DNA from 2 places in the Pseudomonas sp. HP_08 genome. Region 1 is predicted to be linked to the other one. Evidence: predicted binding sites of a transcription regulator. Region 1 holds the regulator's gene; the other holds the start of a gene.
What was found. The regulator LexA, encoded in region 1, represses DNA repair genes until DNA is damaged. The targets are predictions, from matches to a motif close to CTGTNTNNNNANACAG.
Positions count from the first base shown of each region.

Region 2: a site for LexA is predicted at 1,888-1,903, ahead of recN (DNA repair protein RecN). Genes of this name have one in related genera too.

Region 1 is NZ_JBTOQC010000053.1:205,726-210,511, forward strand. Features, by position in the region: gene nagZ (beta-N-acetylhexosaminidase) at 1-569, opposite strand, end outside; gene ACYAS9_RS29985 (TetR/AcrR family transcriptional regulator) at 660-1,385, opposite strand; gene lexA (transcriptional repressor LexA) at 1,616-2,227, shown strand; gene sulA (SOS-induced cell division inhibitor SulA) at 2,242-2,718, shown strand; gene ACYAS9_RS30000 (hypothetical protein) at 2,737-2,973, opposite strand; gene ACYAS9_RS30005 (DUF6586 family protein) at 3,039-3,560, opposite strand; gene topA (type I DNA topoisomerase) at 3,640-4,786, opposite strand, start outside.
Region 2 is NZ_JBTOQC010000001.1:421,105-425,890, forward strand. Features, by position in the region: gene dnaK (molecular chaperone DnaK) at 1-991, opposite strand, end outside; gene grpE (nucleotide exchange factor GrpE) at 1,095-1,658, opposite strand; gene recN (DNA repair protein RecN) at 1,927-3,600, shown strand; gene fur (ferric iron uptake transcriptional regulator) at 3,683-4,090, opposite strand; gene ACYAS9_RS02025 (outer membrane protein assembly factor BamE) at 4,189-4,722, shown strand.

The DNA.
Region 1 (4,786 bases):
TGGGCACGAATGCTCTCCAGGCTGCGCTCATCGGTAGGGATGGCCACGTGTGAATCGGCCTCGGCCCAGCCGTGCCCCGGAAAGTGCTTGCCGGTGGCGGCCATGCCGGCCTCGTTCATGCCCTCGATGAACGCGCCGGCCAGTTGCGCGGCACGCTCGGGATCGCCTTCGAAGGCACGCGTGCCGACCACGGCACTGCGCTGGTGGTCCAGGTCCAGTACCGGGGCAAAGCTCAGGTCCAGGCCTACCGCCAGCACTTCGGCCGCCATCAGCCAGCCACAGTGGCGCGCCAGCGCTTGTGCATCGGGCCGCTCGGCGATCAAGCGCATTGCCGGCAAGCGGGTAAACCCCTGGCGCAGGCGTTGCACGCGCCCGCCTTCCTGATCGACCGCCAGCAGCAGGTCGGGGCGAATCGCCCGAATCGATGCACACAGCTCACGCACCTGGCGTGGATGTTCGATATTGCGCGCAAAGATAATCAGGCCACCCACTTCGGGATGACGCAGAAAGTTGCGGTCTTCAGCGGTCAGCCAAAAACCTTCAACATCGACCATCAAGGAGCCTTGCAGGCCAGAACTCATAAGAAACCTTCACACCATTGCCGTGGATCAGGGCGGCATGGTGCTTGATCCTGAAGCCTGGCGCAATAATCCAGGCGCTCAGGCCTTGGCGACGCCTGCGGGGCTATTAGGGACCGTGGAGGATTTGGTCCGTGGCTTGAGCTGCGCGGCAATCATTGCAGAGTCGGTCAGCCCGCTGTCGGCGCGCATGCCGGCGGCGAGGAACGGCACCATCAGGCGCATGACCTGCTCGATCGAGGTGTGTACGCCGAAATCGTTTTCAGCGATGGCACGCAGGGCCTTGATGCCGGACATGCTGAATGCCGCAGCACCGAGCATGAAATGCACACGCCAGAACAGTTCGATGGGCGGGATACGCGGCGCGGCTTCGTTGACCAGCACCATGTAGCGGCGAAACACCTTGCCGTAGGTGTCTTCCATGTAACGGCGCAGGTGACCCTGGCTCTGGCTGAAGGCCAGGCCCAGCAGGCGCATGAAGATCGACAGGTCATTGCCGCTGCGCGGCTGCACGGCCATGGCCTGCTCGACGAGGATCTCGAGCAGTTCTTCAAGGCTTGGCTTGTGTTCAGGGCGGGTCTGCCGGCGTTCCAGCTCACGGTCGAGGCTGGCACAGAACGGCCCGAGAAAACGTGAGAACACGGCCTGGATCAAGGCCTTCTTGGAGCCGAAGTGATAGTTCACGGCCGCCAGGTTGACCGAGGCCTTGCTGGTGATCAGCCGCAGCGAAGTCTCCGCAAAGCCCCGCTCGGCGAACAACTGCTCGGCAGCATCAAGAATACGTTCAACGGTTTCCGACTGGGCCATGGCTCTCTGCCTGACAAAACAATCGTTTGAAACATACGTTTCAGCCAGGTGGGTTGTCAAGTAAGCGGTTCATTTTGTGGCCGAACAGTCACTCATTCAAGCCGGTCCGACCAGCGCATGGTTGCACTCTATATAGACGGCCACCTGGCGAAAAAATAAACAGGACGATTGCCAAGACGCCTTCACTGTATATAATCCCAGGCACTGTACAAAAATCCAGAGCGCCCACCATGATCAAACTGACGCCACGCCAGGCCGAAATCCTGGGCTTCATCAAGCAGTGCCTCGAAGACAACGGCTATCCGCCAACCCGCGCTGAAATCGCTCAGAAGCTGGGCTTCAAGTCGCCCAATGCCGCCGAAGAGCACCTCAAGGCCCTGGCCCGCAAGGGTGCCATCGAGATGACGCCTGGCGCCTCACGAGGCATCCGCATTCCCGGCTTCGAAGCACGGTCCGACGACAACAACAGCTTGCCGGTCATCGGCCGTGTTGCTGCTGGCGCGCCGATCCTCGCCCAGCAGCACATTGAAGAGTCGTGCAACATCAACCCGGCGTTTTTCCATCCCAGCGCCAACTATCTGCTGCGTGTTCACGGCATGAGCATGAAAAACGTCGGCATCCTCGACGGCGACCTGCTGGCAGTGCACACGACGCGTGAAGCGCGTAACGGCCAGATTGTCGTCGCGCGTATCGGTGACGAGGTCACGGTCAAGCGCTTCAAACGTGAAGGCAGCAAGGTCTGGCTGATTGCAGAGAATCCCGATTTCGCCCCCATTGAAATCGATCTCAAGGAGCAAGAGCTGGTCATCGAAGGTTTGAGCGTCGGCGTGATTCGCCGCTAAGGGAGAACGTAACCATGCAGTTCCACTCGGCCCCCAATACCCAATTACACCTGTTCGAGGCGTTCCTGGCCCAGCCCATGCCTGTGCCAACGCCCTTTCAGCAATTGCCGACAGCGCTCCAGGAGCCTGCTCAGGAAGTGTTCAGCGAATTATCGTTGCGTGGTGCGGCCGGGAACTGCCTGAATCTGCTGGCACCGGTGCTCAGGGAACTGAGCCTGGAGCCCAATGCGCGCTGGTTGACGCTGGTCGCGCCGCCGGCGAGTCTGACCCAGACATGGTTGCGCGATGCAGGGTTGAATCGGGAGCGGATTCTGCTGTTACAGCCCAGCGGTAACCAGAGCGCGTTGCAACTCACCCGCGAAGTCCTGCGTCTGGGACACAGCCACACGGTTGTGAGCTGGTTCAATCCACTCAGCCCTGCAGCGCGTCAGCAACTGACAGCTGCCGCACGCATCGGTGATGCGCAAAGCCTGAATATCAGATTGGGCTGAAGATAGTGCAGCAGGGCCTCAATGAAGAACGCGAGGCCCGTCTTCTTCCTTCTCCAGCACGCCTTCTGCCAAGCGCCCTGCCATCTGCACGCCTACGCTCAACATGGCCTTGGCGACTTCCACATGCTGACCTTGCAAGAAGACCTTGGCGTCCTCGGAAAAATTCAGAGTGACCAGTGAACCTTCGTCATCGGCACGACGCAGCTCGATGCGACCATCAGGAAGTTCGACAATTTCAAGAAAAGAAGTAGGCATCAGTACAAATACTCCGCGAAAGGCGGACAGTGTAACAGTCCGCACCGTCGCATACATCACAGGTTTCAGAACTCGTTGAGGCCTTCGCGAAAACGCACGGCCAGCGATTTGAGCGATTGGCGCCAGCTTTCCAGCTCGTCACGGCTCAGTTCCGGCTCAGGTTCATGGTCCAGATTCACCGCTACGATCATCGGCTGGGTGACATCGCCCTTGGGCTTTGCGACTTCACGCGGCGGCTCGAACAATGCGCCATATTCCGCCAACAGCCGGGCCAGCCAGGTGTGGGAATTCTGCGCCAGCTCGATCAGCTCGCCCAGTTCGGGAATCGCCACGCTCTCCAGCACCTGCGGGCTCAGCAACTGCTCGGCACGCGGCGCATTGGCCTGCGGCAGGCGGTAATAGCCGGCGATCTCATGGCACAGGCCCAGCAAGGCACCGTATAAATGAAACAACACCGTCTCGCGCCCTGCCTGAACCTGCGCCTGAGCGTTGATGGCCTGACCCTGCTCGGCCTTGGCCAGTGCTTCGAGAGCGAGGCCTGCGAAGTAGATTTTCTGGTTGGTACGGGTGTAACGCTCTTGAGCCATGCTGCCACCTCCCCTGAATAACCAATAACACCGGCACTGAATGAGCCCTTGCCTGAACTTCAGGCAAGGGCCGGGCCGATCAGCGCTTGTCTTCGACCTTCCACGCCTTGCCGTCGTAGAACGCACGCCAGCCGGTCGGCTTGCCTTCCACTTCGGTCTGCACATATTGCTCTTTGGTCTTGCGACTGTAACGCACGACCGCCGGACGGCCTTCGGTGTCTTTTGCCGGTGCGTCGCACAGGAAATGATACTTGGGGTCGATCTCTTCACGGTGCGGCAACAACTCGATCACCAGCGGCGCGCGGGTTTCGCGGTTTTTCGGGAACTGGCTGGCCGCCAGGAACAACCCCGAAGCGCCGTCACGCAGGATGTAGGTGTCGTCGACCTTCTCGCACTTGAGCTCCGGCATCTTGACCGGGTCCATCTTCGGCGGAGCCGCCTCGCCGCTCTTGAGCAGCTTGCGGGTGTTCTTGCAGTCAGGATTGGTGCAACCAAAGAACTTGCCGAACCGGCCGGTCTTGAGCTGCATTTCGCTGCCGCACTTGTCGCACTCAAGGCTCGGGCCTTCATAGCCCTTGATGCGATAAGTGCCCTCTTCGATCTCGTAGCCGGTGCAATCGGGGTTATTACCGCAAATGTGCAGCTTGTGTTTCTCGTCGAGCAGATAGGCGTCCATCGCCGTGCTGCAGATCGGGCAGCGGTGCTTGCCGCGCAGCACCCGCGACTCCGACTCACCCTCGTCGTCCTCGGCAATCTCGTCGCCGGGGGTGAGGTTGATGGTCGCCTTGCAGCGCTCCTTGGGCGGCAGGCTGTAGCCCGAGCAGCCGAGGAATACGCCGGTGGAGGCGGTACGGATCTGCATCGGACGACCGCAGGTCTTGCACGCAATGTCGGTCATGACCGGCTGGTTGGCGCGCATGCCGCCTTCGGCCGCTTCGGCGACTTCGAGCTTTTTGCGGAAATCGCCGTAGAACTCGTCGAGCACGTTCTTCCAGTCGCGTTCGCCCTGGGCCACGTCGTCGAGGTTTTCTTCCATGCCGGCGGTGAAGCCGTAGTCCATCAGGTTGGAGAAACTCTCGGCCAGACGCTCGGTGACGATGTCGCCCATTTTCTCGGAATAGAAACGACGGTTATGCAGGGCCACATAGCCACGGTCCTGGATCGTCGAAATGATCGCCGCATAGGTCGAAGGACGACCGATACCGCGTTTTTCCATCTCTTTGACC
Region 2 (4,786 bases), on a different contig from region 1:
TGTCGATACCGGCATCTTTCAGGGCAACGCGGCAAGGCTCGATGGTGCGCTGAACCAGGTCTTCAACCAGCGATTCCAGCTTGGAACGGGAGATTTTCACGTTCAAGTGCTTAGGACCGGTGGCGTCTGCAGTGATGTACGGCAGGTTGACGTCGGTCTGCAGGCTGGAAGACAACTCGATCTTGGCTTTCTCGGCCGATTCTTTCAGACGCTGCATGGCCAGCGGATCACCTTTGAGGTTGATGCCGCTTTCTTTCTTGAATTCGTCAACGAGGTAGTCGATCAGACGGATGTCGAAGTCTTCACCACCCAGGAACGTGTCACCGTTGGTCGCCAGTACTTCGAACTGGTGCTCACCGTCGACTTCGGCAATTTCGATAACCGAAACGTCGAAGGTACCGCCACCCAGGTCATAAACGATCACGGTGTGATCGCCCTTGGCCTTGTCCATACCGTAGGCCAGAGCGGCTGCGGTCGGTTCGTTGATGATGCGTTTTACGTCCAGACCCGCGATACGGCCGGCGTCTTTGGTCGCCTGACGCTGGCTGTCGTTGAAGTAGGCCGGAACGGTGATGACCGCTTCCGTAACCGGCTCGCCGAGATAGTCTTCGGCGGTTTTCTTCATCTTTTTCAGGATTTCAGCGGAAATCTGAGGAGGTGCCATTTTCTGGCCATTGACCTCAACCCAGGCATCACCGTTGTCAGCCTTGGAAATCTTGTAAGGCACCATCTGGATGTCTTTCTGAACGACTTCTTCGTCGAAACGACGGCCGATCAGACGCTTTACTGCGTACAGGGTGTTGTGCGGGTTAGTGACCGCCTGACGCTTGGCCGACTGGCCAACCAGGATTTCGCCATCATTGGCGTACGCAACGATCGACGGCGTGGTGCGGGTGCCTTCGGCGTTTTCGATAACCTTGACGTTACCGCCTTCCAGAATCGAAACGCAGGAGTTGGTGGTCCCCAGGTCGATACCGATAATTCTGCCCATCTTTAACTCTCCAGAAACTTGTGTAGGGTTGCCGCAACCGGGTTCACAGATTGCGGTAGCACTTTTAACGCTTGACCTTTAAATGGGGGCTGGTCTGCCGATTTCAAGCCTGCTCGTCAATCGACGGTTTGGCAGGCGAAGGTGCCTTGCTGACCACGACCATGGCCGGGCGCAGCAGGCGACCATTGAGCTGATAGCCCTTCTGAAACACTTTGAGCACGGTGTTGGGCTCGACGTTGGCATTTTCTTCCATCGCCATGGCCTGATGCTGATCAGCGTTGAACGGCTGACCATGCGGATCGACTGCTTCAAGCTGATAACGCTTGAGCGTGTCCTGGAACATTTTCAGCGTCAGCTCGATGCCTTCGCGCATTGGGCGGATGCTTTGATCGTCCGGGCTCGACAGGTCGAGACCACGCTCCAGGCTGTCGATGATCGGCAGCAAGTCGCCTGCAAATTTTTCCAGCGCAAATTTGTGCGCCTTTTCTACATCCTGCTCGGCACGGCGGCGGACATTCTGCAGATCCGCAGCCACTCGCAGAGACTGGTCCTGCGCGGCAGCCAGTTGCTCTTCGAGCACTTGCACGCGCACTGCCAGATCTTCACCTGCTGCCGATTGCGCAGCCTGGTCCTGAGCCTGCGTATCCAGATTCTGTTCGTCAGCCATAAATCTCTCCTTTCAAAACGTCCGCGAACCCAGCTCGCGCTTCTGTCCCCCTATATGGGAACGGAATTTCCGGCTTCAAGGGGACACGTGCGGGAAGTTGAGGTTTATGGCGAAAAACCTTCCCATAAACACCCGGAAGGAATGCTGGCAAATTACCCGAACAACTAAAAGCGGGCTTCAACCAATCAAATCGAGCTAAGGGCAGGCATTGTCAGGCACAAACAAAACACTGTATAAATAACCAGAAGAGCCACCTCGGAGCCACTTCATGCTGGTCCATCTTTCCGTACACAACTACGCCATCGTTGAACACCTCGACCTCGAACTCGATCGGGGGATGAGCGTCATCACGGGCGAAACCGGTGCCGGCAAGTCGATCATGCTCGACGCCCTGGGCCTGACCCTGGGCGACCGGGCCGACAGTGGCGTGGTTCGTCCCGGAGCCGAAAAGGCCGACATCCTGGCCACCTTCGACCTTTCCGATATCCCCGAGGCACAAGCCTGGCTCGCCGAGCACGACCTTGATAACCAGGGACCGTGCATCCTGCGCCGGGTCATCACTGCCGAAGGCCGCTCACGCGCCTATATCAACGGCACGCCATGCCCACAGGGTGACCTGAAGGCGCTGGGCGAGTTGATGATCGATATTCACAGCCAGCACGAGCATCAATCGCTGCTCAAGGCCGAAACCCACCGCCGCCTGCTCGATGAATACGCCGGCGCCACCGACCTCGCCCGCCAGGTGCACCTGGCCTCGCAACGCTGGCGCCAGACCCGCCAGGAGCTGGAACGCCTGTCCAACTCCGGCGACGAGCAACGCGCCCGCCACCAACTGCTCAGCTATCAGCTTGAAGAACTCGAAAGCCTGAGCCTGGGCGAAAACGAGCTGGAGAATCTCGAACAGGACCACAAGGCGCTGACCAACGCGGAAAGCCTGCTCGGTATCTGCCGTCAGGTGATCGAGCAATGCAGCGAGAGTGATTCGGGCAATGTCCTGCACGCCCTGACCAACAGCCTCAATCGCCTGTCAGGCGTCAGCAACAGCTCGACCGCTTTGAATGAGGCCACCGAGCTCTTGTCCAGCGCCCAGATTCAGGTTGAAGAAGCCATGGGCGAGCTCAATCGCTTTCTTGATCACTTCGACGCCGATCCCGCACGCCTGCAACAGATAGAAGAACGTCTGGATGCTATCTATAGCCTGGCGCGCAAGCACCGTATCCAGCCCAATGAAGTCGCGACCATGCATCAGAAGCTGCTGGACGAGATCGAAACGCTCAATGCCAACGACGAGTCCATCGAGCGCCTGCAGAACGAACTGGCCGCCTTTGCCCGTCACTATCAGGAAAAGGCGCGGGAATTGAGCGACCTGCGGCACCGTTCGTCGGGAGAACTGGCGCACGCCGTCGAGCAGGAAATCCATCGACTCGGCATGCCGGGCGGTCGCTTCAGCATTGAGCTGAAAGCTCATACCGGTGGCGAACTATTGCCTTATGGCCTGGAGCAGGTCGAACTGCTGGTCAGCGCCAACCCCGGGCAGCCGCTCAAGCCATTGGCCAAGGTGGCATCCGGTGGCGAGCTGTCGCGTATCAGCCTTGCCATCCAGGTCATCACTGCCCAGACCTCACGTATCCCGACCCTGGTCTTCGACGAAGTGGACGTTGGCATTGGCGGCCCGACCGCTGAAATCGTAGGTCAGTTACTGCGCAGGCTTGGCGATCGCGGCCAAGTCATGACCGTGACCCACCTGCCACAGGTGGCTGCACAAGGTCATCAACACCTGTTCGTACACAAGGTCCGCGACAGCAATGCCACGCGCACCGCCGTGTCGAAGCTGGGCAAGAACGAACGCATTGAAGAAGTTGCGCGCATGCTGGGCGGGATCGATCTGACCAAGGAATCCCTGGCCCATGCGAAAAAGATGATCGTCACCTCAAAAGGCTGAGGGCAAAACCGAGACACAAAAAAACGCCCCTTGTCGCGCTGAGTCGACAAGGGGCGTTTTGCTATGCGCGAATAAGAAGGACTCAGTCTTTCTTGCTACGCACGTACAGCACCAGATTGTGATCGACCAGCTCGAAGCCGTGCCGCTCGACAATGGCTTTTTGCAGCGCTTCGATGTCTTCGTCGAAGAATTCGATGACTTCGCCAGAATCCACGTTGACCATATGGTCGTGGTGGCCGCCGTCAGCCAGCTCGAATACCGCATGACCGCCGTCGAAATTGTGACGCACAACGAGCCCTGCGGCCTCGAACTGAGTCAAAACACGATAGACCGTGGCCAGGCCGACATCCTCGCTAGCGTCCATCAGAGCCTTGTAAACATCCTCGGCACTCATGTGGCGCTGCTCGGCAGAATCGAGCATTTGAAGGATCTTGACCCGCGGAAGGGTCACCTTGAGTCCTGCTTTACGTAGTTCGCTATTTTCAACCATGGTCAGCTTTCTCGCAGACGCTGCTTCGCAGCTTCTCTTAATGCAGGTATGATCGGAGTTTACGTTATCCCAGCCAAGATAGTGGAAGTCGCCCACCGATGCAAAACACCAAGCTCTTGCTAACCAGTTTCACACTCGTGGGACTGCTCGCACTCGCCGGTTGTTCGTTCCCCGGGGTTTATAAAATCGACATCCAACAGGGAAATGTCGTCACGCAAGACATGATAGACCAGTTGCGCCCGGGAATGACCCGACGGCAAGTACGGTTTATCATGGGCAACCCTCTGCTGACCGATACTTTCCACAATGACCGCTGGGATTATCTGTACAGCCTGCAGCCCGGTGGCGGTGAACGCCAGCAGGAGCACGTAAGCCTGATTTTCAACGGCAACGATCAACTGGTCAGCCTGTCCGGCGATTTCAGACCCGGCGTCAGCCGCGATGAAGCCATTCTGGGTAAAACCGAAAGCGGCCTGCCAATCGAAAATCAGCCGGTCGAGAACCAGCCACAGCCCAAGGCAGAAGAACCTGCCCGCCCAGGCTCGCTGCTCGATCAGATCCAGAAGGATGTCGACAGCGTCGAAACCGTTCCCGCGCCGGTCCAGGAACCTCTGGAAACCTCGCCACGGTAACGCAGCGACAACAAAAAGCCCGGCATGCCGGGCTTTTTTGTGTCTGCATATTCTTTAGTGGCTA